3 regions of the Priestia sp. RMT2NF4 genome follow, and region 2 is predicted to be linked to each of the others. Evidence: riboswitches for the same ligand, from Rfam matches in the RefSeq annotation. Region 2 holds a riboswitch; each other region holds the start of a gene.
What was found. Region 2 has a riboswitch for S-adenosylmethionine ahead of ACMX9J_RS10775 (hypothetical protein). Riboswitches for the same ligand answer to the same signal wherever they lie in the genome.
Positions count from the first base shown of each region.

Region 1 (4,575 bases), on a different contig from region 2:
AGCCTGCATTGCTTTTACTAGACGAACCAACAAATGGTCTAGACCCAGCGGGAATGAGAGAATTTCGTACATATTTACAAACCCTCTGCAGGCAAGAAGGTATTTCAATTTTAATCGCGAGCCACTTATTAAAAGAAGTGGAAGCATTATGTGACCGCGTTGGTATTATTCAAAACGGCGAGTTAAAAGCTGTTCAAGATCTATCTCCAAATCGTCGAGATCAAGGGATGTATGTAGAATTTGAAGTATCTGACGTGCAACAAGCAGCGGATCTTTTATCTCAAGAATTCCAAGTAACAATAAAATCCGATAGTATTGATGTAGTGATTATGAAAGAACAAATTCCAGCTGTGAATAGAAAATTAGTGGACAGCGATATTTTAGTCTACCGAATCACTCCTGTTTATGAGACGCTTGAAGATTCGTTTATGTCCGTTACGGAGGGAGAGCACCATGCTTAAGTTAATTCAAAATGAACATATGAAATGGTTTTACAAAAGAAGTACAAAAGTCACGTTTATTACAATCGGCATCTTAACTCTTTGTATGGCTCTTTTAATGAAGAAAGTAGCAAACAGCGCAGGAACGGAAGACAACATATTGAATTTCCTGTCATTTAGTGCAGGCATGCTGATCCTCGTTCAATTTTTCGCGCTTGCTGTTGGAGGATCAATGGTTGCAAAAGAGTTTGAAGCGGGTACCATTAAGCTTCTTTTAATTCGCCCTGCTAGACGTTCAACGATTTTAACGTCCAAGTACATAACGCTCGTTTTAATTAGCTTGTATTACTTGCTGAGTTATTTGCTTTTTTCGTTTGTATGGGGAGCATTGTTCTTTGGATTTGCCAGTCTAGAAGGAGATGCGCAGCTGCTTAAAAACATTACGCTTACGTATGACAGCGCGTATATGGAAACGTTTATGATGATGACGTTCGCATTCATGCTGTCGTCTTTATTTAGAAACAGCGCGCTTGCTTCAAGTCTAGCTATTGTCGTAAGTATCGGGGCTAAAGCGGTAACTGCACTAGTATCAGAGCTAGGTTTATGGTGGGGTAAATTTCTATTATTTGCCAACACGGACTTTCTTCAGTATATGGACGGAATGAAGACGATGTTTGACGGAATGACACTTCCATTTTCAATCTTCATCTTAGTTGCACACTTTGTCTTCTTTATGGGCGTAGCATGGGTGGCGTTTTTAAAACGTGACGTAGCTAACTGATGTGAGAATTTTCACACTATATATTTTTCTAAAATAGCATTTGACAATTAAATAAAAAGAGATTACAGTAGTGAAAGACTATTTTTAAAACAACTATAAACTTCTTATCAAGAGAGACGGAGGGACTGGCCCTACGATGTCTCGGCAACTGGCTGTACGCAGTGCGGTGCCAAATCCAGCAGACGATGTTTCGTTTGGAAGATGAGAAGGGTAATCTTATGATACAAATAAGAGACCTCTTCTTATCAATAAGAAGAGGTCTTTTTTTATTACGTAAACAAGAGGTGTTAAGAATGGAACAACAAAAAGGAAACGGCTGGGCGCTGTTACCGCTGGGCGTCTTTTTAGTCCTGTTTGTCGGATCAGGAATTATAACGGGAGATTTTTATAAGCTGCCTGTATTAGTAGCCATTATCATTGCAGCCATTGTGGCGCTGGCTATGAACCGCAAAGATTCACTTAATGTAAAAGTGGAACGCTTTGCTAAAGGAGCAGGGCATCCTGATATCATTATTATGGTACTTATTTTTATTTTGGCAGGTGCTTTTTCTCAAGTTGCTAAAGGCATGGGAGCTGTTGATTCAACGGTAAACTTAGCGCTTTCTGTACTTCCGCAAAGCTTAGTGGTAGTCGGAATCTTTGTTATTGGCGCATTCATTTCAATTTCGATGGGAACGTCAATGGGAACGATCGCTGCGTTAGGGCCTATCGCTGTAGGAATCAGTGAGCAGGCGCATGTATCCATTACATTGGCAATTGCTGCTGTTGTTGGTGGTGCAATGTTTGGAGATAATTTATCCGTAATCTCTGATACGACCATTGCGGCAGTTCGTACGCAAAAAACAAATATGTCAGATAAATTAAAAGTAAACTTTTTTATTGTCCTTCCTGCAGCGATTGTTACAGTGATTTTATTACTTGTAATGACGCTAGGCAATACGTCATCAGTAGAAATTAAAGATTTTAGCTGGTTTAAAATCTTGCCTTATGTCGGCGTACTCGTTGCTGCCATATTTGGTGCAAACGTATTAAGCATTTTAACCGGAGGAATTGTATTAGCCGGCGTGATTGGATTAGCTGACGGAAGCTACACGCTTTCTTCTCTTGCTAAAACTGTGACAGAAGGTATTGGCGGAATGTCGGAATTAATTATTTTATCTCTTTTAATTGGCGGAATGGTTGAACTCATTCGCTATAACGGCGGTATTCAGTTCTTATTGAACCTATTAACACGACGCATTCAAACAAAAAAAGGCGGAGAATTCAGTATCGCTGGATTAGTAAGTTTAACCAATTTAGCCACGGCTAATAACACGATTTCAATTATTACAGCAGGTCCGTTAGCGAAAGAAATCTCTGATAAGTATTCAATTGATAATCGTAAATCAGCCAGTCTGCTCGACTTGTTTTCATGCAGCGTTCAAGGGCTTATCCCTTACGGTGCACAAATGCTTCTCGCAGCAGGATTTGCTAAAGTTTCACCGGTTGAGATTATTCCATTTACATTCTATCCAATGTTAACAGCGGTTTGCGGTATCATTGCGATTGTAATTGGCTTTCCTCGTTTAAATAAAAAATCAAAATCATCTAAAGAAGCTGCGTAATATCAAACCCTTAAAAAGAACATTCTTTTTAAGGGTTTTTTACTGTTTGAAAAAATCAGTCGGCTTTTTTTCATCTAGCTCCTTCCAAAGTGTCTCATTTTGTTTAAGTGCATAAGCCGCTCCTCCGATTTCAATTCCGCATAATAAAATGAATAATAAAATACCCATGATATGACCTCCTTGTATAAGTGAATAAAAACATGATTGTAACGGGTTTAGCTTATTGCTGTTTCACTTTATAATGAGAATAAAGTATGAAACGCGTTTCAGCGCAAGAGAAAAAGGTGAAAACATGACAAATATCCGAGATATCGCAAAAAAAGCTGGTGTATCTGTTTCGACCGTGTCACGGGTTTTAAATCATCATCCGTATGTAAAAGAAGAAAAGCGCCGTCTGGTAGAAGAAGTAATTCAAGAACTTAATTACGAACAAAACATTAATGCCGTTCACTTATCAAAAGGGAAAACAAATATGATTGCCGTCGTCTTGCCTTTTATTAATCATCCTTATTTCAGTCTGCTTTTAGAAGGAGTGGCCTCTCAAGCGTTAGAAAAGCAGTATCAGCTTGTTATTTGTCAGACGAACTATGATGTAAAAAAAGAAGAAGAAGCGCTTCATATGCTAAAAACAAAGCAGGTTGATGGAGTGATTATTTGTTCTAGAGCAGGCAGCTGGAGCACGATTGAATATTATCAGCAGTACGGGCCGATAGCCGTGTGCGAAAACGTACAAAATCGTTCTATTCGCTCCGTATACGTTGATCATTATGCAGCTTTTAAGAAAGCGCTCATGTATTTAAAAGAAAAAGGATATACGGATATTGGCTACTGTATTGGAAGAATGACGGGTACAAATAGTCAACAGAGGCAGCAAGCATACAAAGAATATGTAGAAAGAATAAATGAGCCTTATCATCCGGAATGGGTGTTTCAAGGCTGTTTGAACGTGACAGATGGTGAAAAAGTGGTGGGAAAATTGGTGCAGATGAAAAATCGGCCTCAGGCGCTTTTAGTAACAAACGATCAAGTCGCTATTGGTATAAAAGCTCAGTGCGAACAAGCGGGTATATCAGTTCCAGGCGATTTAGCTATTATTGGTTTTGATAATCATCCGCTTTCTTCTTATTTACAAATCACAACGATCGAACTTCCTCTCAAAGAAATGGGCGAAACGCTTTTTAAACTAGTCAGGAGCAAGGATCCTCAAAAAATTGAGCTTCCTTTTCGGTTTATTGAGCGTAAAAGCGTATAAATTCTTGATGATCTCACCACGTGTTTTTATCGGATAAAATGAGTAAAAGCGGACATCATACGAGTAAAGAAAGAAGAAAAGGATGATGATCGTGGAGAAAAAAGAATATCAAGTAGGAGATCAAGTATTTGTTATTTACCGAAATCCTCATACGGCAAACGTTGCCAATATTAATCAAGCTGAAATTGTTGAACATCCTGAAAATAAAGGTGAAAAAGCGCTGTTTCTGCATGAGTCTTATCATTTGTTAGCTGAAGATGATGCTGTGTATTCAACGTATGAAGCAGCAGAGAACATGTATAACAAGATATTTGATTATGAACAATATGATTGACGAAAGGCTCTCTTAAATAGAGAGTCTTTTTTGATCTAAAAAATAATTACCACGGATAGAGTCTTTTTATTTTTCAAACGCTATTAGTATTAGAAAAAAGGAAGTGTACATGATGATAAAACCTTTTGTACCTCAATTAGTATACATTGAGCCAGGGGCAATGG
Region 1 is NZ_JBLQZO010000001.1:397,298-401,872, forward strand. Features, by position in the region: gene ACMX9J_RS01985 (ABC transporter ATP-binding protein) at 1-461, shown strand, start outside; gene ACMX9J_RS01990 (ABC transporter permease) at 454-1,221, shown strand; SAM riboswitch class I at 1,323-1,429, shown strand; gene ACMX9J_RS01995 (Na+/H+ antiporter NhaC family protein) at 1,515-2,825, shown strand; gene ACMX9J_RS02000 (hypothetical protein) at 2,865-2,993, opposite strand; gene ACMX9J_RS02005 (LacI family DNA-binding transcriptional regulator) at 3,118-4,077, shown strand; gene ACMX9J_RS02010 (transcriptional regulator SplA domain-containing protein) at 4,163-4,411, shown strand; gene splB (spore photoproduct lyase) at 4,524-4,575, shown strand, end outside.
Region 1: another riboswitch for S-adenosylmethionine. It lies ahead of ACMX9J_RS01995 (Na+/H+ antiporter NhaC family protein); the one in region 2 lies ahead of ACMX9J_RS10775 (hypothetical protein).

Region 2 (4,575 bases):
AGGAAACGTCTTTTTGCGGGGCCTTGTACCATTAGTAGGATTTCGCTCCACGGAAGTCACATATGACCGCAAAGAACGGACGGCGGGTGAGTCAAAATATCCGCTAAAGAAAATGCTCGCTTTTGCATTTGACGGGATTACGTCTTTTAGCGTAGCACCTATACGCTTGCTGACGCTGCTTGGAGGAGCTTCGTTTCTCTTTAGTATTTTGTTTGGCATTTATGCGCTGATTCAAAAATATTTAGATCATACGCAAATTGGCTGGACGTCTCTTATTTTATCAATTTGGCTTGTAGGCGGCCTGCAGCTAATAGGAATAGGTCTTGTCGGAGAATACATTGGCAAGATTTTCAACGAAGTGAAACAGCGTCCTAAATATGCGATTGAAAGAGATTTATATACAAAACACTCGTTAGACAAACAAAAAGATTTGCTGATGCATTAATTAAGAAGCTTCTCCTGAATGGAGAGGCTTTTTTGTTAAAGTGTTTATCATAATTTTTAAGGTAATAGGAGATGCTACTACTAAAATTTCTAAGGAGATCAAAATCTATGAAAAGACTACTTTATACAGTCAGCACTTTTTGTTTTGTTTGGCTTGCTTTTGCAACCATTCATGTCAGCGCTCTTTCGATTGAGAAACTTCCAATGAAGAAATCATCTGAACAATGGTCGGTCGAACTGACAAAAGCGAGCATGACGGGAGATAATCAGCTAAAGTGGAAAAATAACGTCTATCATACATATGGATTAACCGTTGAAAACATTGGAAAAGACGTAGAGCGTGTGCAGGTCCAAGCTTTTCGGCACGAAGGAAAAAATAAGGCGAAATACAGCTTGTTTTCTCCTATTGAAAGGTCTAACTTAAGCAAAAGCGGTCAGCGTTTTCGCTATGCCAATTTTGCTGTTCCTGGAAAAGCGGCAGGCTTAGACATCATGATTAACTGGACGGATGAACAAGGCAACCATCAAGAACATTTTGAATTTAAATAAAAGTCTTCGCTTAGGCGAAGACTTTTTTTTGCAGGAATTTATCTCTGTATGTGGAAAACGAACACGAAAGGAGAGATTGTGATGATTGCAAAAGCTACTGAAGAAGAAATACAGGAAATTCGGACGAAATCTGCTGATGCGCTGTTTGAAGGAACAACGCATCAGTTTCAACCGTCAACTGAACGCGTAAATGAACTAATTGATAATGCCCTTGAAAAAGGGTGTTATTATTTAGTATCTAGACAAGAAAATAAACTTGCAGGCTGGGTTTTTGTCGGTCCATCTGCCGACTTCTTTTCAAAAGCAGAAATTGGCTTTATCTACGAGTTATATGTTTTACCAGAATACCGCGGGCAAGGTCTAGCCAAGCCGTTAATGCAAAAAGCAATTGATGAATTGTCTATCAAAGGATACCCTGAAATCAGACTCAGCGTTCATGCTGGGAATTTTGCACAGCATGTGTACTGTGAACTTGGATTTGTAGATAAACAAATATTAATGAGCCTGCAGGTGGCAAAACGTCCGTAATGTTGGTGAATGTCAGCGAGTCCATAAAACATAAGTTGTTATACATGCGATGAGGTTCGGTAATGAAAGTAAAAGTAAATAAGTAGCCCAAACGGCGCCTTTATCTAGTACTTCAACAGCTCCTCTACCTGTATGATCTGAGGCGGGGGGATCTTCAAGTGCGTTCATAATCAGAGCCGCCGCTGCTAAAATAATCCCTCCAATGCTTCCGGTTGTTTTGACAATTGCAATATGGAAAGTAGATGAAAAAGCAATGCTGAGAAGCAGCAGCAAGCTTCCCAAAAAAGCAGATAACATATATCGTTTCATGTGCTCACCATCCTTTATGAAAGCATACCATATTTTACTTCTTTTTTCTTTTTATTGAAAAGCTATTGACATAACATATAAAACATATTAGAATAGTCAGAAATAATTTAAAAACGAAATATTCTTATCTAGAGAGGTGGAGGGACTGGCCCTTTGAAGCCTCAGCAACCACAATTATTGAATGGTGCTAATTCCAGCATAGCCTAGCTCTGACAGATAAGAAGAGGAATCTTTTTCTATGATGAAATCCTCTTCTTAGGAAGAAACATTTCGTATAGAAAAGGTGATGACATTGAAAAATACACAACAGGCGCTAAGCGTTGATGATTATTTAGATCTATACTTGTTAGCAAAAGAACTAAAAGACGAAACGTGGCAGCAGGAAATTTTAGCCGCGCTAAAAACGAAGCAAAATCGTTCATTTGAAGACAAACAATCCGCACTCGTTCAAGAAATATGGGAAGATTTTAAACAGTTAAATGAAGATATTTCTTTTACGTATCGCTTAATTCAAGAAGAGCCAACTAATGAACAGTTTCAAGTTAAATTAAGGAACTTGAGAGAACGGCGGATCACGCTGAGTCGTGAATTATATTTAGCTAAAAAACAGTATGTTGAACACACGCAGTAAAAGGATCCGCTTGATAAACAAGCGGTTTTTTTGCATGTAAATGTTAGAAGCGTTCTATTTCGGGTAGTAAATAGATAAGACAAAAAAAGGAGGGATAACAGTGGCCCAAGGTGTATTATGTGAAGTGAATGAGTGCATGTATTGGAAATCGGGAAATAAATGCAGTGCAGAGTCCATTTACGTTGTGAGTCCTGAAAGTAGTCACCATGTTTCTGAAACGGAAGAACCTGGCTGTAAAACTTTTGAACCCGCGAGATAAATGCTAGTTTTATAAAAAAGCATAAAATGAACGATGCGCTGACGGAGTTGAGTCGGCGTTTTTCTATTTTTTAAAAAATACTATTACTTAGGTGCGATAATAAATACATAGTAAAAAAGCAGTGTCTACGTCTAATTGTGCGTTTAAACAAAATGATACGATAATTTTTTTGTTTTTCGACAAAAGAAAAGCGAGAGAAAGGTGATAGAATACAAATATACAGCCTAGCTGACTTTTAGCATAAATTTATATGAAAGCGCTAACAAAAAAGCTGTATTCATCTCGTTTTGACAGATTGGAAAAAGGGGAGACGTTTATGCAGGGGAAAACTCAGGGGAAAGAATTGAAACGCGGGTTAGAAGAAAGACATGTGACGCTGATGTCCTTAGGAGCAGCCATAGGGGTAGGGCTGTTTCTTGGATCTGCATCTGCTATTAAATTAGCAGGGCCGGGAATATTATTGGCGTACGGATTTAGCGGAATGATTATGTTTTTTATTATGAGAGCACTTGGAGAAATGGCGATTCAAAAACCTGTTGCAGGTTCATTCAGCAAGTACGCGCGCGACTATTTAGGGCCCCTTGCTGGTTATCTAACAGGTTGGAACTACTGGTTTTTATGGGTTGTAACATGTATGGCTGAAATTACAGCCGTTGGTATTTATATGGGATATTGGTATCCGGATGTACCAAACTGGATTTGGGCGTTATCGGCGCTTGTCATCATGACAACAGTTAACTTCTTAGCTGTTAAGGCATATGGTGAACTGGAATTTTGGTTTGCACTTATTAAAATTTTAGCGATTGTGTTAATGATTGCCGTTGGATTATTAATGATTGTGTTTGGAATCGGGAACGGCGGCGTTGCGACGGGTATTAAAAACTTATGGGACAACGGCGGGCTGTTCCCGAATGGATTCAAAGGTATTTTACTGTCGCTGCAAATGGTTATGTTTGCATATTTAGGAATTGAAATGATCGGCGTTACCGCGGGAGAAGTGAAAAATCCAGAAAAATCTCTAGCAAGAGCGATTGATTCGGTCTTTTGGCGTATTCTTATTTTCTACGTTGGTGCATTATTTGTCATTATGTCGATTTATCCTTGGCAAGAAATTGGTTCACAGGGAAGCCCGTTTGTATTAACATTTGAAAAAATCGGGATTCCAGCAGCGGCAGGCATTATTAACTTTGTGGTGCTAACAGCAGCTCTTTCTTCTTGTAACAGCGGTATTTTTAGTACAGGCCGTATGCTGTTTAACTTAGCAGAGCACGGAGAAGCTCCAAAAGGATACGGTCAGCTGACAAAAGGCGGCGTACCTGGAAAAGCTGTTTTAGCATCAGCGGGTGCGTTATTAGTCGGAGTAGCGTTAAACTACATTGTGCCTGCCAAAGTATTTACGTGGGTAACAAGCATTGCAACATTCGGTGCGATTTGGACATGGGGAATTATTTTGCTTTCTCAAATTAAGTATCGCAAAACGCTAAAAAAAGGTGAAGAGGCAAAGTTAAAATACAAAATGCCTTTATTTCCGTTAACGTCTTATGTGTCACTTGCGTTCCTAGCGCTGGTGGTTGTTCTTATGGCGTACAATCGAGATACAAGAATTGCAGTTGTTATCGGACCACTATGGTTTATCGGTCTTATTATCGCGTACTACGCAAAAGGATTTCATAAACGAAGTCAAGGTTCAGCTGGGACTGAGCAAAAGCTAGTGAAGTAAACGAAAAGACCTCTTTCTTGGAAAGAGGTCTTTTCGTTTATTTGTTCTTACTTTCCTATAAATAATTAGTTTAGGTAGGTTTCAATAATTGTTTCAATATCGTAAGGAGTAACACCTTCATCAAGCGAATAAATA
Region 2 is NZ_JBLQZO010000002.1:307,116-311,690, reverse strand. Features, by position in the region: gene ACMX9J_RS10795 (glycosyltransferase family 2 protein) at 1-445, shown strand, start outside; gene ACMX9J_RS10790 (hypothetical protein) at 553-993, shown strand; gene ACMX9J_RS10785 (GNAT family N-acetyltransferase) at 1,075-1,521, shown strand; gene ACMX9J_RS10780 (hypothetical protein) at 1,534-1,830, opposite strand; SAM riboswitch class I at 1,952-2,053, shown strand; gene ACMX9J_RS10775 (hypothetical protein) at 2,123-2,461, shown strand; gene ACMX9J_RS10770 (DUF1540 domain-containing protein) at 2,562-2,720, shown strand; gene alaP (alanine permease AlaP) at 3,037-4,440, shown strand; gene ACMX9J_RS10760 (cytoplasmic protein) at 4,506-4,575, opposite strand, start outside.

Region 3 (4,575 bases), on a different contig from region 2:
AAAGGTTGAGACATAACAAAATCAATGTCATCTAAAGATGAACAACTCGTATACATGAACTGAACCGCTTGTGACACCGCAGTTGATTTCCGTGCAAGACTTCGCTTTCCGCGGGCGGCCGCTGGGCCTCCTCGTCGCTTGCGCTCCTGCGGGGTCTCACCCCTTCCGTTTTTCCCGCAGGAGTCTTCACCTTGCCCCCCCAATCAACTGCTAGAGGGAACGAAACAGATAAAACGATATTTACCATCACAAAAAAACGAACCACTAATCAACATGTTGATTAGTGGTTCGTTTTGCAGTGGGGCTAAAATACTTTTGTCCCAGCCTCTTGTTATTGAGCAGATTGCAGCAAAACTTTTTGAATGGATTCAAAAGACGGGGAATGGATAACTCCATGCTCTGTAATAATAGCCGTAATCAGTTCGCTTGGCGTCACATCAAAAGCTGGATTGTACACAGAGATTCCGTCTGGAGCAATTTGCGTATCTCCAATGTGCGTTACTTCTTTAGGTGAACGTTCTTCAATAGGGATGCTGCTTCCGTCTTGAATAGATAAATCAAATGTGGACTGCGGCGCTGCTACGTAAAATGGAATACCGAATGCTTTCGCTAAAAGAGCAAGTCCATACGTTCCAATTTTGTTAGCCGTATCGCCATTTGCTGCAATGCGGTCAGCACCTACAATGATCCCATTAATTCCTTTTGTTTTAATGGTATGAGCAGCCATATTATCCGTAATCAGCGTAACGTCTACTCCCGACTGCTGAAGTTCCCATGCTGTTAAGCGAGAACCTTGAAGAACGGGTCTTGTTTCACAAGCAAATACTTCAAGCGGAATATCGCGCTGCTTAGACAAGTGAAAAGGTGCTAATGCTGTTCCATAATAAGCTGTAGCAATTGAACCAGCATTACATATTGTCATGATTTTATCTTTCTTTTTAAATAAAGAAAGGGCATGATCTCCAATTCGGTAGCACGTTTCTTCATCTTCTACTTGAATTTGAATCGCTTCATGAACAACTTTTGTTTTAGCTTCATTAACGGACGAAGCGGATTCAGCGCTTTTCGCTACGCGGTCCAATGCCCAAAATAAATTGACGGCAGTCGGGCGTGAACTAGCTAAATACTGTTGATCTAGAGCTAGCTTTTTGTTGAATTCCTTGACTGAATCCGTGTCATAGCTAAGCGCAGAAAGAGCAAGACCAAAAGCCGCCGTAATGCCAATTGCAGGGGCTCCGCGTACTTTCAAGGTAGTGATAGCATCCCATACGTCTTTAATGGTTTGCAGCTTAATATATTCAACTTTGCCAGGAAGCTGCTGCTGATCTAATAAAGTAATATATGATTCATTCCATTCCACTGAGCGCGGAAGTGATAGTGTATTTGTCATGCTGATACCGATCCTTTCATTGTGTACATTATTCGTTATCGAAGTAAATGTTCAAATTCATTTGGTGAAACGTCTTGTTGGTGCAGAAGTAAATAGCGTCCAATTTTTAACGCAGTACGTTTAGCGTTAATTTTTCTTTCCTCTGAAGAAATTTCGTCTAAGTCCGCCACGTGAGCTAAGCCAATCGTACGTCGAATGATTTCACACCCTGCATATCCAACAGCATCTTGCCACGTTTGCGTTAAAATTTCATGTAACAAGCGCTCATCTTTAGCGAAAGGTTCAGTGTTTTCAGAATGCCAAAGCGCAGTAAAGGTATCTTTAAATACGTTCCATGTGTTCGTAATGTGTGCAAATAACGGTTCGCGATCTGTTTTTCGAGAAAGAGCATTTAAAAATAAATTCGCAACAAATTGGCCTAAATCGAATCCAAACGGACCGTAAAAAGCAAACTCTGGATCAATCACTTTCGTTTCTTGACTGCTAGCAAATATGCTTCCTGTATGTAAATCACCGTGAATTAGCGTTTGGGCATTTGTTAAAAATTTATATTTTAATTTTGCTGCTTGTAGCTTTACATCTCCATCGTTCCACAATTCTTCTACATCAGGACGCAGCGCTTCTTCAAATTCATTTGTATCGATATCAAAAAAAGGATCTGTAAAAACTAAATCTTCCGTAATATTGCATAAGTCCGGATTGCTGTACTTGACGACTTCTTCTTTTTTATCCTGAGGCTTTAAGGCAAAATCCGACGTTTTGAACGCAATATGTCCTAGAAAAGAACCGATATGCTGTGAAAGCAGGGGATAACTTTCTCCTTGAATAAGTCCGGCGCGGGAAATCGTTAAATGAGACAGATCTTCCATGACCGTAACAGCAAGCGTTTCATCGTGGTAATACACAGCTGGTACGAGTTCAGGGGTAAATGCACCGAATTGCTTGAGCGCATTGCTTTCAATCGTGGCACGGTTCAAGGATAGAGGCCAGCTCTCGCCTACAACTTTTGCATAAGGAAGTGCTTGTTTGACGATAATGGATTTATTCGTTTGATCATTTATGATGTGAAAGACGAGATTTAAGTTGCCATCACCGATTTCACGGGCAGTCAGTGCTTCTGTGGCATCAAAGAGACCTAGCTTTTTCACAAGTTTGATTGCTGAAATTTCTGTTAAAGGCTGATACTTCTCTGTTTTTGTTGTTGACATTAGAATCCCTCCATAGTTTATTAAACTGATTTGTTTACTAAGTTAATAGGTTTAAGAATGTATGGAGGCTTTTATAATTTTAGAAAATATAAAAGCCTCTTTCGTTGGAAAGAGGCTTGATTGTAGTGTTCAAACCTCTTATCTGCCAGAAAGAATTACTTTCTGTTGGAATTAGCACCGTGCCTTTGTAAAAACATGTTTTACGGGTGTGATCCATCTTAGGATGGAATGACGGTCGGTTGCTGGGCTTCACAGGGCCAAATCCCTCAGCCAACTCTTGATAAGAGTACGATTACTTATTCAATTTTGATTTGTTTGAAAATTTTATGTTATCTGGTGAAAATCGTATCATGCAAAAAAACGGCTGTCAATACATAATTAATAAAATTCTGTGCGGCGATCTGTAAAGACAGGAATTTGTTTACGAATTTCTTTTACAAGTTCCAGGTTAACGTCGGCACTTAAAAGTTCTTCGCTATCGCCAGCTTCAGCGATTATTTCTCCCCACGGATCGATGACTAAGGAATGTCCGGCAAATATGTTATTAGGATCTTGGCCTACACGATTACACGCGATTACATAGCATTGATTTTCGATTGCGCGGCTAATGAGCAGTGCTTTCCAATGGGCAAGTCTTGGAGCCGGCCACTGAGCAACAACAAATAAGACTTCTGCTCCGCTGCTAGTATGCACGCGAATCCATTCTGGAAAACGAATATCGTAACAAATAACTCCTGCGCATAAAGACTGTTCAAGTGTAAAAAGATTTTTTGCTGTTCCTGCTTCTAGATAGAGGTGCTCATCCATTAATTTAAATAAGTGCAGCTTACTGTATTGTGACACTTCACGACCTTTTCGGTCGAAAATATACATCGTATTTGTGACGCCTTGCTCTGTTTTTTTCGCGATCGAACCTGCCACAATATTTACTTCGTTCGTTTTAGCAAATTGAGAGATTAATTGCTTGGCCTGCTGTCCTTCATCATCGGCAATTTCGTCTAGCCGCGTCAAATCATAAGCTGTATCCCATAGCTCAGGAAGCACAAGGATGTCAGGGTTTTCTTTTAGAGCTTCCGTCATTTTTTGTTGAATATATTTTCGGTTTTTAGTTGGGTTTCCAAACGCAATATCAAGCTGCAAACACGTGATTTTTACACTCACTTTATCATCCGTCCTTTTTTTAGTAGTTGAAAAAAATGACTTTACAAGTTGAGTATTACAATATATTATTTGTGACTAGAATTTCAAGAATTTTTTGAGAAGGTGTGCGATGATGAAACAATTTGAGCAATCGGAACTATTAAAAAGTTTACCAAAACAATTTTTTGCATCACTTGTAGGCAAGGTAGGAAAAGTAATGGCCCAAGGGCACGACGTTATTAACTTAGGGCAGGGAAATCCTGATCAGCCTACTCCTTCACATATTGTAGAAACACTCCAAAAAGCAAGTGCTAATCCTATGCATCATAAATATTCTCCATTTCGGGGGCACCAGTTTTTGAAAGAGGCCGTTGCGACTTTTTATAAACGAGAATATGGCGTTGATGTGGATCCTGAAAAAGAAGTAGCTATTTTGTTTGGCGGGAAGGGTGGACTTGTTGAAATCCCGCAGTGCTTATTAAACCCTGGAGATACGGTGCTGGTTCCGGATCCTGGATATCCTGATTACTGGTCTGGAGTAGAGCTTGCAAAAGCAAAGATGGAAGTGATGCCGCTCACGGCTGAAAATCATTTTCTGCCCGTATACGAAGAGATAGGTGAACGTGCTAAAGAACAGGCAAAGCTCATGTTTTTAAACTATCCGAATAATCCTACCGGTGCAGTGGCAACGGCAGAATTTTTTGAAGACACCGTGGCGTTTGCTGCCAAGCACGATATTTGTGTGGTACACGACTTTGCCTACGGAGCCATTGGATTTGATGGTAAAAAGCCAATCAGCTTTTTACAGACTCCTGGTGCAAAAGAGACGGGAATTGA
Region 3 is NZ_JBLQZO010000003.1:650,704-655,278, forward strand. Features, by position in the region: gene ACMX9J_RS16735 (hypothetical protein) at 1-203, opposite strand, end outside; gene mtnA (S-methyl-5-thioribose-1-phosphate isomerase) at 332-1,390, opposite strand; gene mtnK (S-methyl-5-thioribose kinase) at 1,426-2,598, opposite strand; SAM riboswitch class I at 2,734-2,885, opposite strand; gene ACMX9J_RS16750 (carbon-nitrogen family hydrolase) at 2,977-3,759, opposite strand; gene ACMX9J_RS16755 (pyridoxal phosphate-dependent aminotransferase) at 3,872-4,575, shown strand, end outside.
Region 3: another riboswitch for S-adenosylmethionine. It lies ahead of mtnK (S-methyl-5-thioribose kinase); the one in region 2 lies ahead of ACMX9J_RS10775 (hypothetical protein).